Regions from separate parts of the Kitasatospora sp. NRRL B-11411 genome, predicted to be linked through region 2. Evidence: riboswitches for the same ligand, from Rfam matches in the RefSeq annotation. Region 2 holds a riboswitch; each other region holds the start of a gene.
The links. Region 2 has a riboswitch for cobalamin ahead of IH44_RS0110355 (HoxN/HupN/NixA family nickel/cobalt transporter). Riboswitches for the same ligand answer to the same signal wherever they lie in the genome.

Region 1 (4,437 bases), on a different contig from region 2:
CACGGCCTCCTCGAACAGCTGCCGCGACAGGTAGAGGCGGGCCTCGGGGGAGTTGATGTGCTTGTAGAGGCTCAGCACCACGTTGTTGGAGACGATCGAGTCGCCGGTGGCGAAGAACGCGACCAGCCGGCCGATCATGTGCCGCTCGCCCTCGGAGAGCTTGGCGAGGTCGGCGACGTCGGAGTGCAGGTCCACCTCCTCCACGGTCCAGGTGTTCTTGATCGCGTCCCGGTACCGGTCGTAGAACGACGGGTAGCGCATCGGACGCAGCGTCAGCTCGAAGCCCGGGTCGAGCAGCATCTTCTTCTGGTCTTCGGTGCTCATTACTGGCAGGCCTCGCAGGACTCGGGGTTCTCCAGCGAGCAGGCGATGGCGTCCTGCTCGGCCTGGGAGAGGGAGGGGGTCTGCACCGGGACGGGGGCGGCGGTGCGGGCGGCTCCGGACGCGGCCTGGGCGATCCGGGTCGCCGGGCGGGAGCGCAGGTAGTAGGTGGTCTTCAGACCGACCTTCCAGGCGTAGGAGTACATCGAGGAGAGCTTGCCGATGGTCGGCGCCGCCATGAACAGGTTCAGCGACTGGCTCTGGTCGATGTACGGCTGCCGGGCGGCGGCCAGGTCGATCAGCGCGCGCTGCGGCAGCTCCCACGCCGTGCGGTACAGCGAACGGACCTCCTGCGGCAGCCAGTTGAACTCCTGGATGGAGCCGTTGGCGTCGCGCAGCGCGTCCCGGGTGGTCTGGTCCCAGACGCCCAGCTCCTTGAGCTCGCGCACCAGGTACGGGTTGACCTGGAGGAACTCGCCGGACAGGGTCTCGCGCTTGAACAGGTTGGAGACCTGCGGCTCGATGCACTCGTAGACGCCGGCGATGGACGCGATGGTCGCGGTCGGGGCGATCGCGAGCAGCAGCGAGTTGCGCAGGCCGACCTCGGCGATCCGGGCGCGCAGGGCGTCCCAGCGCTCGGCCCACTGCGGGTTCGCGGACTCGAAGTGGTCGATGTGCAGCTGGCCGCGGGCGGCCCGGGTCTCGCCGTACGCCTCGTGCCGGCCGAACTGCTCGGCCAGGTCGGCGGAGCGCTCGTACGCGGTGAGCATGATGCGCTCGGCGATCAGGGTGGAGAGGGCGACCGCCTCGGCGGAGTCGAAGTCGATCCGCAGCTGGAAGAAGACGTCCTGCAGGCCCATCACGCCCAGGCCGACCGGGCGCCAGCGGGAGTTGGACGTCCCGGCCTCGGTGGTCGGGTAGAAGTTGATGTCGATCACGCGGTCGAGGAAGGTCACCGCGGTGCGGACGGTGGCGTCCAGGCGGTCCCAGTCCATCGCGTTCAGCAGGTCGGTGGCGGTGGCGCCGGGGGCGACGTGCGCGCCCAGGTTGACCGAGCCGAGGTTGCAGACCGCGGTCTCCGAGTCGTCGGTGACCTCCAGGATCTCGGTGCACAGGTTCGAGGAGTGCACCGTGCGGCCCGGCAGCGCGGTCTGGTTGGCGGCCCGGTTGGAGGCGTCCTTGAAGGTCATCCAGCCGTTGCCGGTCTGCGCCAGGGTGCGCATCATCCGGGCGTACAGGGTCTGCGCGGGGATGGTGCGCACGGCCTTGCCCGCCAGCTCGGCCTTCACGTACGCCTCGTCGAACTCGGCGCCCCACAGGTCGACCAGCTCCGGCACGTCCGCCGGGGAGAACAGCGACCAGTCGGCGTTGGCGTTGACCCGGCGCATGAACTCGTCCGGGATCCAGTGCGCCAGGTTCAGGTTGTGGGTCCGGCGGGCCTCCTCGCCGGTGTTGTCGCGGAGCTCCAGGAACTCCTCGATGTCGGCGTGCCAGGTCTCCAGGTACACGCAGGCCGCGCCCTTGCGCCGGCCGCCCTGGTTGACCGCCGCCACGGAGGAGTCCAGGGTGCGCAGGAACGGCACGATGCCGTTCGACTGGCCGTTGGTGCCGCGGATCAGCGAGCCGCGGGAGCGGATCCGCGAGTAGGACAGGCCGATGCCGCCGGCGTGCTTGGACAGCCGGGCGATCTGCGCGTACCGGTTGTAGATCGAGTCCAGGTTGTCCAGCGGCGAGTCCAGCAGGTAGCAGGAGGACATCTGCGGGTGCCGGGTGCCGGAGTTGAACAGCGTCGGCGAGCTGGTCAGGTACTCCAGCCGGCTCATCAGGGTGTACAGCTCGGCGACCTCGCGCACCGACTCCTCGGTCGTCCCGACCGCCAGGCCCGCCGCCACGCGGAGCAGGAAGTGCTGCGGGGTCTCGACGACCTTGCGGGTGATCGGGTGGCGCAGCAGGTAGCGGGACTGCACGGTGCGCAGGCCGAAGTACTCGAAGCGGTCGTCGCCCGCCTCGTCCACCAGCGAGTCGAACAGGTCGGCGTGCTGCGCGACGAACGCGGCCGTGGCGTCGCCGATCAGGCCCTCGGCGTGGCCCACGGCCACCGAGGAGGAGAACGAGGTGACCTGCTGGGTCGCGGCCTCGTCGCGGATCTCCAGCGCCAGCAGGCGGGCGGCCAGCTTCGAGTACTGCGGGTCCTCGGCGATCATCGACGCGGCGGCCTCCACGGCCAGCCCGCGCAGCTCGGCGAAGTCCGAACCGGCGTGGCGGCCGCGCAGCGCGGCGGCGGCGACGTGGCCGGGGTCCACCTGGGGGAGGTCGGTGCTGCGGTCGGTGAGCAGCCGGAGCAGCGCCGCACCGGGATCGGTGAAGGCGTCGGCGGATCCCTGGGACGGCAGGGTGACTGAGGCGGCGACGGTCAAGGCGCACTCTCTCCTGTGGCGGCGGCGGACGTGGCTCGGGTGTCCGGGACCGCACGCGGCCAGGGGAGGGCAGCACGAAGGAACGAGAACGCGTTCCGGCGCGCCGAAGACCACCCCCGGTCCGCCCGCGAGACCGGACGGCAAAGCTGTGCTGCATGGCGTCTGCGGGGATGCCGTGTCGCACACCGTCGGCAGGTCCTCGGACTGCGCGGGCGTCGCTGCAGCCCGCTCACCGTTGCGGGGCAGTCCCGGACTTCCACCGGGTTCCCCTGCGTCGACAGCGAGAGTGAGCATACATGTTGTGGTGGCTGGATCTGGAAGCACCAGATGTAGTAGCGCGTGTCGCGTCGGCGGCGCCGCGCGTAGACAACGAAACTGCCCGGGAACCGCCTCAGAACCGCATCGTGTAGACCCACAGGTCCATTCCGGGCGCCGCCGACCAGTCCCGCCCGGGGGTGCGGACGAAGCCCAGCGCGTCGTAGATCCGGTGCGCGGCGGTCATCGACGGCCGGGTGGAGAACGCCATCCCGGCCAGTCCGAGTTCCCGGCTGCGCCCGATCGCCGCCGCCACCAGCGCCCGGCCGACGCCGCGGCCGCGGGCCGCCGCGCCGACCGAGAGCATCCGGATCTCGCCCTCGCCGGGCCCGGCGACGTCCGCCCACGCGGTGCCGCCGGGCGCGAAGGTCACGCAGCCGAGCACGGCTCCCGCGTCGTCGACGGCGACCAGGAGCTCGGCCTCCCGGTCGCGGCGGGCGGTGTCGCGCAGGAGGTCGACGTACGGGGAGTCGGGGCGGGTGTGGCCGTCGCCGACGAAGGCCTCGACGCTGACCTCCCCGGCTCCGGCGAGGTCGCGCTCCAGGGCGCGGCGGACGGTCGGGGAGTGCATCCGGACAGTGTGCCGGACGGCCTCCGGCGGGGATCGGCCAGGTCCGGGTCGAAGGGGTAGCCGGTCGGCCGGTGCACGGCGTCGCGGCCGGTCCGGCCGTTGCGGTCCAGGTCGCGGCCGACCAGGACGCCGAGGAGTCCGAAACTGCCGATGAGGCCCAGCAGGGCGAGCGCGGTGGTCATGCCTCCACTGTCCCGGCGGGCCGGGGCCGCCACGAGTGGCAGGAACGCACCATTGCCACGGAATCCTGCCACTGCCATCCTGGCCCGATGCGGATGCTGAACAACGTCGCCGTCGTCGTGCTGGAAGAGATCCACCCCTTCGAACTCGGGGTGGCCTGCGAGGTGTTCGGCCTGGACCGGAGCGAGTCCGGCCTGCCGGTCTACGACTTCGCCCTGGTCGGCGACCGCCCCGGCCCGATGCGCACCCACGCCGGCTTCACCGTCGACGTCCCGCACGGCCCCGAACGGATCGCCGAGGCCGACCTGGTGATCGCCACCGCCACCGGCATCCGCACCCACTACCCCGAGGCGCTCTGCGCGGCGCTGCGGGCCGCCCACGACCGCGGCGCCCACCTGCTGTCGATCTGCTCCGGCAGCTTCCTGCTCGGCGCGGCCGGCCTGCTCGACGGCCGCCGCTGCACCACCCACTGGCGCTACGCCGACCTGATGGCCGAGCGCTTCCCGCTGACCACCGTCGAACCCGGCGTGCTGTACGTCGACGACCACCCGGTGATCACCTCGGCCGGCACCGCCGCCGGCATCGACGCCTGCCTGCACCTGGTCCGCAAGGTGCAGGGCGCCGAGGTGGCCC
Region 2 (4,437 bases):
TGCACCTGGGGCTGTACGGGAAGTACGACTTCGGTGCGGGCGAGGCCCCGGCGCCGGTCGGCCAGGTCCGGCTGCGGATGGTGAACGACAGCGGCTACGCCGACCTGCGCGGCCCGACCGCCTGCGAGCTGCTCACCCCCGCCGAGAAGGCGGCCGTCCACCGCCGGCTGGGCCCCGACCCGCTGCGCCCCGGCGAGGCGGGCGACGCGGCCTGGCAGCGGATCTCCCGCAGCGGCAGCACGGTCGCCGCGCTGCTGATGGACCAGAAGGTGCTGGCCGGCGTCGGCAACGTGTACCGCGCCGAGGTGCTGTTCCGGCTCGGCATCAGCCCGCACCGCCCCGGCCGCGAGCTGTCCCGCGCCGAGTGGGACGCGATCTGGACGGACCTGGTGGCCCTGATGCACGACGGCGTGGCCGCCGGCCGGATCGACACCGTCCGCCCCGAGCACACCCCGGAGGCGATGGGCCGCCCGCCGCGGGTGGACGACCACGGCGGCGAGGTGTACGTCTACCGGCGGCACGACCAGCCCTGCCTGGTCTGCGAAACCCCGGTCCGCACCGAGGAGTTGGCGGCCCGGAACCTGTTCTGGTGCCCGCGCTGCCAGCAGTCCTGACGCCCCGTCACCACGGCAAGCCTTGACGCAAGGTTGACCTGGTCTTGGGCGAGGCCCCGGAACGGCGCTCCTATTGTCGGGGCCATGCCCGCTCTCCCGTTCCAGGGGCCGCGCCCCACCCCGGCGCTCCCGGTCCTGCCGTACCGCAAGCCCACCCGGGGCCGTGACTACTGGGTGCTGGACGACGTCCTCCCGGACCCGGACGCGGTGCGCGCCCGGCACCTGGCGCGCACCGACTGGGACGAGGGCTACCCGCACCGGCCGGAGTCCTGGCCGGGCCTGCGGGCGATGCCCGGGCTGGAGCCGGAGGAGCTGGCGCAGGTCGAGAAGCTGGTCCGGGAGGCCACCGGCGCGGAGCGGATCTGGGCGCTGGGCGAGGCCGAGGGCGGCACCTTCAACCACAACTGCGTGCAGGTGGTGGGCGCGGGGGAGTGCGAGCCGCGCCCGCACACCGACTCGCGCTCGCTGTGCCGCTACGCCGCCGTGCTCTACCTCAACCCGGCCGTCCCCAAGCGCTGCGGCACCAGCTTCTACCGGCAGAGCCTGCCCGGCGGCCGGCTCGGCGGCAACAGCGTGGTCGCCCCGCACAACAACCTGGTGGACGCCCTCGGCACCCGCTTCGTCCCGCCGGACTCCTTCACCGAGGACCTGGCCGTCCCGCACCGCTACAACCGGCTGCTGCTCTACACCGCCAACCTGATCCACACCGCGACCGAGTACCACGGGGCGACGCTGGCGGAGAAGCGGATGACCTGCGTCTTCTTCTGGATGGCCTGACCTCCCGTCAGCGCGGCCCTGGCCAGGCGTGATCTGCGCCACCGGACCGGACGCGCCCTTGCCGCCGCACCCGCTCCGGGCCTACGGTGGGCGGGCCGTGGTGTTCGGGAAGCCGGTGCACTGCGACCGTCACGAGAGTGTTCGGTCGCAGGAGTCCGGAGCGGCCCTCGCCACTGTGATCGGGGAGTCGTCGGCTCCCACCCCGTGCCACTGGCCGCTCGCGGCCGGGAAGGCCGGGAGCCGGCGCGCAACACCCCGTCAGCCAGGAGACCGGCCACGGCATCTCACGAAGTGATCCACGAGGTGCTGGAGCGTGAACGCGGATGACCGCGCCCGAATCGACCCTGCCCGGGAACAGTCCCGGCTCCCCCCTTCCCTCCTTCCGCTGGCGGCGCGAGGACACCCTGCGCACGGCCGGGTTGATGGCGGTGATCCTGGCCATGCACGCGGTGGCGTTCGGGACGCTGCTGTTCCTGGTCGCGCCGCACCACTACGCCGTCGGCACCCAGGTGTTCGGCGTCGGCCTGGGCCTCACCGCGTACACCCTGGGCATGCGGCACGCCTTCGACGCCGACCACATCGCGGTGATCGACAACACCACCCGCAAGCTGATGGCGGACGGCCGCCGCCCGGTCTCGGTGGGGTTCTGGTTCGCCCTCGGCCACTCCTCGATGGTGGTGCTGATGGCCGCCCTGGTGGCCGGCGGCGCGGCGCTGGCGGGCACCCTGATGGACGAGGACTCCACCACCCACCGGGTGCTGGGCACCGTCGGCACCACCGCGTCCGGCGCCTTCCTCTACCTGATCGCGGCGCTCAACCTGGTCGCCCTGCTGGGCATCTGGCGGGTGTTCCGGGCGATGCGGGAGGGCCAGTACGACGAGGCCGAGCTGGAGAAGCACCTGGCGGCCCGGGGCTTCCTGGCCCGGCTGCTGAACCGGGCCACCCGCTCGATCAGCCGCCCCGGCCAGATGTTCCCGGTCGGCATGGTGCTCGGCCTGGGCTTCGACACCGCCACCGAGGTCACCCTGATGGTGATGGCGGGCTCCGGCGCGGCCTCCGGGCTGCCCTGGTACGCGGTGGTCTGCCTGCCGCTGCTGTTCGCCGCCGGGATGAGCCTGTTCGACACGCTGGACGGCACGTTCATGAACTTCGCCTACCAGTGGGCGTTCTCCAACCCGGTCCGCAAGGTGTACTACAACCTGACCATCACGGGGCTGTCGATCGCGGTGGCCTTCGTGATCGGCACCATCGAACTGGTCGCCGTGCTGCACGACAAGTTCGACCTGGCCGACCCGGTCACCGGCTGGATCGCCGGCCTCAGCCTGGACAACGTCGGCTTCGTGATCGTCGGCCTGTTCGTGGTGGTCTGGGCCGCCGCGATCGGCTACTGGCGGATCGCCAAGCGCTCCCGGACGTTCGCGCGGGCGTCCTGACGGTGCGTCAACCGGTGGCCAGGATCAGCGTCCCGGCCACCGCGAGGCCCGCGCCGAGCACCTGCACCCGCAGCAGCCGCTCCTTCAGCAGGCCGCGCGCCATCAGCGCGGTGACCACCGGGTAGAGCGAGGCCAGTACGGCCGCCACCGCCACCGATCCCAGGTGGGAGGCGGCCGCGTACAGGCCGTTCGCGGCCACGTCGGCGACCCCGACGGCGGTCAGCGCGGGCAACTCGCGCAGGCCCGCCCGCAGTTCGAGCGACTGCCGGCGGGCCTGTGCGGCCAGCATCCCGGCGCCGACCACCGCGTTGGTCAGCCGCTGCACGCACAGCGTCAGCAGCAGCGCGCCGCCCGCCCCCGCGTGCGCGACCAGCGCCAGCACCGCGCCGAAGGCGAACGCGGCGCCCAGCGTCAGCACCAGCACCCGCCGCCCCACCGCGGGCCCGCCGCGCTGCGGACCGCCCGCCAGCGCGACCCCGGCGACCGCCACCGCGATCCCCGACCCCTGGACGGCGCCCGGCCGTTCGCCGAGGAACAGGCCCACCCCGATCGGCACCAGCACGCCGACGGTGGCCAGCGGCGACACCACGCCCATCGGCCCGAGCGCCAGCGCCCGGTAGAACGCCAGCAGCGCGAACGGCCCGATCACGCCCGCCAGCACCGCGTACCAGAGGCCCGGTCCGGCCCCGCCCCACCCGCCGGTGGCGGTCACCGCCACCGCGAGCACCGCGGCGGCGGCCGTCTGCGAGAGCACGACCACCGTCAGCGCGGGCAGCCGCCGGGTGATCGCCCCGCCCCCGTAGTCGGCGACGCCCCACAGCAGGCTGGCGAGCAGTGCGAAGGCGACGCTCACGGGGCGGCGGAGCAGGAGGCGGACAGCATGGTGGACCTCGCAGTACAGTCGGTGGATCTGTCGATGCCGCCGCAGCATAGTTCAACCCACTGCACTGACCCAACCAGAATATTGGACTGCCCGTGCCGGACGCCGATCTCGTCACCCAGGCCCTCGCCCGCAACCTCAAACGGCTGCGCCTCGAACGCGGCCACACCCTGGACGCCCTGGCCGCCCGCTCCGGGGTCAGCCGCGGCATGGTCGTCCAGATCGAACAGGCCCGCACCAACCCCAGCATCGGCACCGTGGTCCGGCTCGCCGACGCGCTGGGCGTCTCGATCGCCCGGCTGCTCGACTACGACGCCTCCGCCACCGTCCGGATCGTCCCCGTCGAGGACGCCGTCCGGCTGTGGACCGGCCCCGGCGGCGGCAGCGGCACCCTGCTCGGCGGCACCGAGGCCCCCGGCCCGCTGGAGCTGTGGTCCTGGCACCTGCAGCCCGGCGAGCGGCACGACTCCGACCCGCACCCGCCCGGCACCGTCGAGATCGCCCGGGTCGACGAGGGCGTCCTCACCCTCACCCTGGACGGCCGCGACCACCTCGTCCCGGCCGGCTCCACCGCCTCCTACGGGGCCGGCACCGCCCACGGCTACCGCAACGACGGCGACGCGCCGTGCCTGGTCACCATGGTGGTCTCGGTCCCCCCGCCCGGCGCGTAGCGAAAGGGCCCCGGGCGAACCCGGGGCCCTCCAACGGTCGTTCAGTGGCCGTTCAGCCGCCG
Region 3 (4,437 bases), on a different contig from region 2:
CCGGTGTCGGAGAAGGGCCAGGCGTTGGGCAGGCAGCCGTGCAGGCCGAAGATCTGCTGCTGCATCACGGGGGCGGGCAGGCCGGGGCCGGGGCAGTCGACGTGGCCGAAGCCGAGGACGTGGCCGACCTCGTGGTTGACCGCCAGCGCGTGGTACTCCTCGGGGCGGCCGCGGTAGGACTCGGTGAGGTCGGTCCACCGCTTGACGTTGATCACGACCTGGTGGCCCGCGCCGCAGTTGACCTCGCCGCCGGTGTCCAGGCCGTACTGGCCGCAGATCCGGTCGGTGGAGGCGGGCGTGGCCAGGTAGACGGTGAAGTCGACCGGATCCGCAGCGACCCGCTGGAAGGTGCGGGTGCCGTCGGCGGACCAGCCGCGGCGGACGTCGGCGAGCACCGCGTCCACCTCGGCCGCGAACTGCTCGGGCCGCTCGGCCAGCCCGTCCTCCGCCCGCACCTTGTACCGGTACGCCTTCCCCCCGGTACCGGCGGGCTCCGTGCCGCCGCCCGCCGTGGTGAACGCCATCGGCGCGGACGCCGCCGGTGCGGCCGGGCGCCGCCACGGGTGCCAGACGGCCAGGGCGGCGACCACCGCCAGGGCGAGCAGGACGGCGAGCGCCGGTTTCGGCTTGAGGTGTCGGAGCATCGTGGAGCAGCGGCTTTCTGACGTGTGCTGACGGCGGTCACCGGACGGGTTCCGGTCCGGGCCCCACTCTGCCAGCCGCCGATCAACAGATGATCAACAGGGACGGACGCGAGCGGGGGCGCTGGTACGACCGGTGCGGCCGCGCGGGTCTGCCGATACGTGACTGATTCGGCCGCCCGCCCTCGCCGCCTACCGTCGAAGACGTCAGCCGGAACACCCCACGACACCCCACGGGAGCAGCAGATGACCGCCTACGCACTGGCCCAGGTCCACTCGGTGGAGTTCGGCCCCGACATCGTCGAGTACCTCGAGCGCATCGACGCCACCCTGGACCCCTTCGGCGGACGGTTCATCGTCCACGGCGGCAAGTCCGAGACGGTGGAGGGCAGTTGGGGCCAGAGCGGCACGATCGTCATCGAGTTCCCCGACTACGCGCAGGCCCGCGCCTGGTGGGACTCGCCCGCCTACCGGGAGATCCTGCCGCTGCGCACCCGGCACATGGTCGCCGACATCGTCCTCATCGAGGGCGTCCCGTCCGGCTACCGCGGCGCGGACTCGCTCAAGCACTGACCCCGGCTCCGGCGGCGCCCTCGGCCGCCGCCCTACCTGGAGCCGGTATCGGAGCCGGCGTCGGTGTCGGGGCGGCGTTCCACCAGCTGCCGGTCCACCAGCTGGTCGAGGACGGCCACGATGTTGCGGGCGTCCATGGCGACGAGTTCGGCCAAGCGCCGCTGGACCGTGTCGCCGTGCCGGTCCAGGGCGACCAGGACGGCGTACTGACCCTGGGTCAGCCGGTGCTCGCCGAGGAAGGTCGTCCAGGAGCGGGCGGTGAGGGAGCTCAGGCGGGCCAGCAGGAAGCCGGTGCCGCGTTCGAAGGCCGGTCGGCTGCCGCGTTCGGCGTTGAAGACCTGCAGGCGGCCGGGACGGGCGGGCCGGCGCCGGGCGAGGTGGAGGGCTGGGCGTTCGGCGCGGGCGCCCGGCCTGGCATCTCCGCGCCCTGATCCACCCTGCGGCGGGCGCGGTGCGGGGGCGGGCGGCGGCGGAAGGCAGAATCGCGGGTATGCGCACTCTTCTCGTCATCGGCATCGGCGCGGGCGACCCCGACCACCTCACCCTGGAGGCGGTCAAGGCGTTCGGCCGCACCGACGTGTTCCTGCTGCTGGACAAGCCCGCCGAGCGGCAGGACCTGATGCGGCTGCGGCGGGACATGATCGCCGAGCACGGCCGCCCCGGACACCGGGTGGTCGAGCTGGTCGACCCGGCCCGGGACCGCACCGCGGCGGCGTACGCCCAGGCGGTGGAGGAGTGGCGGGAGCGGCGGGCGGACCTGGTGGAGCGGGCGGTGGCCGAGGAGGTGCCGGACGGCGGGACGGGCGCGCTGCTGGTGTGGGGCGACCCGGCGCTGTACGACAGCGTGAGTGCCGTGCTGGACCGGATCCTGGCGCGCGGCCGGACGGAGTTCGCGTACACGGTCGTCCCCGGCATCAGCAGCGTCTCCGTGCTGGCGGCCCGGCACCGCACCACGCTGACCCGCACCGCGCGGCCGGTGCGGATCACCACCGGGCGGCGGCTGGCGGCCGAGGGTTTCGGGCCCGGCGCGGAGGACGCGGTGGTGATGCTGGACGGGCAGGCCGCGTTCGCGGAGATCGACCCCGCGGGCGTGCACATCCACTACGGCGCCTACCTGGGCACCGGGGACGAGATCCTGGTCGCCGGTCCGCTGGCCGAACTCGCCGACCGGATCGTCGAGTTGCGGGAGGAGGCGCGCGAGCGCAAGGGCTGGATCATGGACAGCTACCTGTTGCGCCGCACCGACGGCTGACCGGCTCCCGCCCGGCCCGTTCTAGACTGGCGACGCGACTGGTTCGCCCCGTCCGCCAGGCGGGGCGTCGTAAGAGGGAACCCGGTGACGCCTTGACTGGCCAGTCCGGGACTGCCCCGCAGCGGTGAGCGGGAACGACCGCCGTCATACGCACTGGGCCCGGGAGGGCTTGGGAAGCGACGGCCAGTAGGTGCCCGGGAGGCGTCAACTCCCCGGGTGTGCCCGCGAGTCCGAAGACCTGCCCGTTGCCCGGGTGCGACCCGTTCGCGTCCGGTAGCCGGTGACCTCGAGGGCGGGTCGGCACGGACACCAGGCGGGCCGCACCGGCCTCCGCCCGGTCTCGCCACCCCCGCGCGCCCTCCTGTGCACCGGTTCCAGGATCAAGGCTCGCGAGGAGAGTCCCCTTGACTACGACGTCCGTCGCCGCGGCGACCGTCCACGGATACCCCCGCCAGGGCGGGAACCGGGAACTGAAGAAGGCGATCGAGGGCTACTGGAAGGGCACCGTCACCGCCGACGCGCTGCGCTCCACCGCCGCCGAACTGCGCTGCGCCAACTGGCGGCAGCTGGCCGGGGCCGGGATCACCGAAGTCCCCACCGGTGACTTCTCGTTGTACGACCACGTGCTGGACACCACCGTCGCCGTCGGCGCCGTCCCGCCCCGGCACCGGGACGTGTACGCGGCCGACCCGCTGGCCGGCTACTTCGCGATGGCGCGCGGCACCCAGCAGGCGCCGCCGCTGGAGATGACCAAGTGGTTCGACACCAACTACCACTACCTGGTGCCCGAATTGGGGCCGGACACGGTCTTCGCCGCCGACTCTGCCAAGCAGGTCGGCGAGCTGCGCGAGGCGCTCGGCCAGGGCTACCGGGCGCGCCCGGTGCTGCTCGGCCCGGTCACCTACCTGCTGCTTGCCAAGCCCGCACCCGACGCACCGTCCGGCTTCGAGCCGCTGGCCCTGCTGGACCGGCTGCTGCCGGTGTACGCGGAGCTGCTGGCCGACCTGCGGGCGGCGGGCGCCGAGTGGGTGCAGCTCGACGAACCCGCGCTGGTGCAGGACCGCAGCCCGGCCGAACTGAACGCCGCCGCCCGCACCTACCGGGACCTCGGTGCGCTGACCGACCGCCCGAAGCTGCTGGTGGCCTCGTACTTCGACCGGCTCGGCGAGGCGTTGATCACCCTGGCCAAGGCCCCGGTCGAGGGCCTGGCGCTGGACTTCACCGGACCGGCGGCGGGCAACCTGACCGACCTGGCGGCCGTCGGCGGCCTGCCCGGCAAGCGGCTGGTCGCGGGCGTGGTCGACGGCCGCAACGTGTGGATCAACGACCTGGAGAAGTCGCTCGCCACCCTGGGCACCCTGCTGGGCTTGGCCGACACGGTGGACGTCGCCCCCTCCTGCTCGCTGCTGCACGTCCCGCTCGACACGGCCGCCGAAAGGGAGTTGGACCCGCAAATCGGTCGCTGGCTGGCCTTCGCCCGGCAGAAGGCCGCCGAAGTGGCGCTGCTGGCCCGCGCCCTGCGCGACGGCACCGGCGCCGTCACCGCCCAACTCGCCGCCAACCGCGCCGACCTGGCCTCCCGTACCGCCTCCCCGATCACCCGCGACCCGGCCGTCCGGGCCCGCGCCGCGGCCGTCACCGAGGCCGACCTTCGCCGCGATGCCCCCTACGCCGTCCGCGCCGAAGCCCAGCGCGCCCGGCTCCAGCTGCCGCCGCTGCCCACCACCACCATCGGCTCCTTCCCGCAGACCACCGAACTACGCACCGCCCGCGCCGAGTTGAACGCCAGGCGGATCGACGCGGCCGACTACCGCAAGCGGATGGAGGCCGAGGTCCGCGAGGTGATCGCCTACCAGGAGCGGGCCGGGCTGGACGTGCTGGTGCACGGCGAACCCGAACGCAACGACATGGTGCAGTACTTCGCCGAACAGCTCACCGGCTACCTCGCCACCCGGCACGGCTGGGTGCAGT

Region 1: another riboswitch for cobalamin. It lies ahead of IH44_RS0103135 (ribonucleoside-diphosphate reductase subunit alpha); the one in region 2 lies ahead of IH44_RS0110355 (HoxN/HupN/NixA family nickel/cobalt transporter).
Region 3: another riboswitch for cobalamin. It lies ahead of metE (5-methyltetrahydropteroyltriglutamate--homocysteine S-methyltransferase); the one in region 2 lies ahead of IH44_RS0110355 (HoxN/HupN/NixA family nickel/cobalt transporter).

The regions. Positions count from the first base shown of each region.
Region 1 covers NZ_JOGH01000003.1:159,136-163,572, reverse strand. Annotated here, with positions in the region: gene IH44_RS0103140 (ribonucleotide-diphosphate reductase subunit beta) at 1-324, opposite strand, end outside; gene IH44_RS0103135 (ribonucleoside-diphosphate reductase subunit alpha) at 324-2,738, opposite strand; cobalamin riboswitch at 2,911-3,049, opposite strand; gene IH44_RS0103130 (GNAT family N-acetyltransferase) at 3,130-3,624, opposite strand; gene IH44_RS0103125 (helix-turn-helix domain-containing protein) at 3,900-4,437, shown strand, end outside.
Region 2 covers NZ_JOGH01000015.1:63,679-68,115, forward strand. Annotated here, with positions in the region: gene IH44_RS0110345 (Fpg/Nei family DNA glycosylase) at 1-614, shown strand, start outside; gene IH44_RS0110350 (DUF6445 family protein) at 699-1,391, shown strand; cobalamin riboswitch at 1,473-1,685, shown strand; gene IH44_RS0110355 (HoxN/HupN/NixA family nickel/cobalt transporter) at 1,715-2,824, shown strand; gene IH44_RS0110360 (DMT family transporter) at 2,832-3,677, opposite strand; gene IH44_RS0110365 (helix-turn-helix domain-containing protein) at 3,800-4,375, shown strand; gene IH44_RS0110370 (type B 50S ribosomal protein L31) at 4,428-4,437, opposite strand, start outside.
Region 3 covers NZ_JOGH01000038.1:44,012-48,448, forward strand. Annotated here, with positions in the region: gene IH44_RS0119070 (DUF3152 domain-containing protein) at 1-644, opposite strand, end outside; gene IH44_RS0119075 (DUF1330 domain-containing protein) at 888-1,214, shown strand; gene IH44_RS49730 (MarR family winged helix-turn-helix transcriptional regulator) at 1,247-1,498, opposite strand; gene IH44_RS48165 (hypothetical protein) at 1,391-1,645, shown strand; gene cobF (precorrin-6A synthase (deacetylating)) at 1,705-2,466, shown strand; cobalamin riboswitch at 2,489-2,727, shown strand; partial or broken gene metE (5-methyltetrahydropteroyltriglutamate--homocysteine S-methyltransferase) at 2,949-4,437, shown strand, end outside.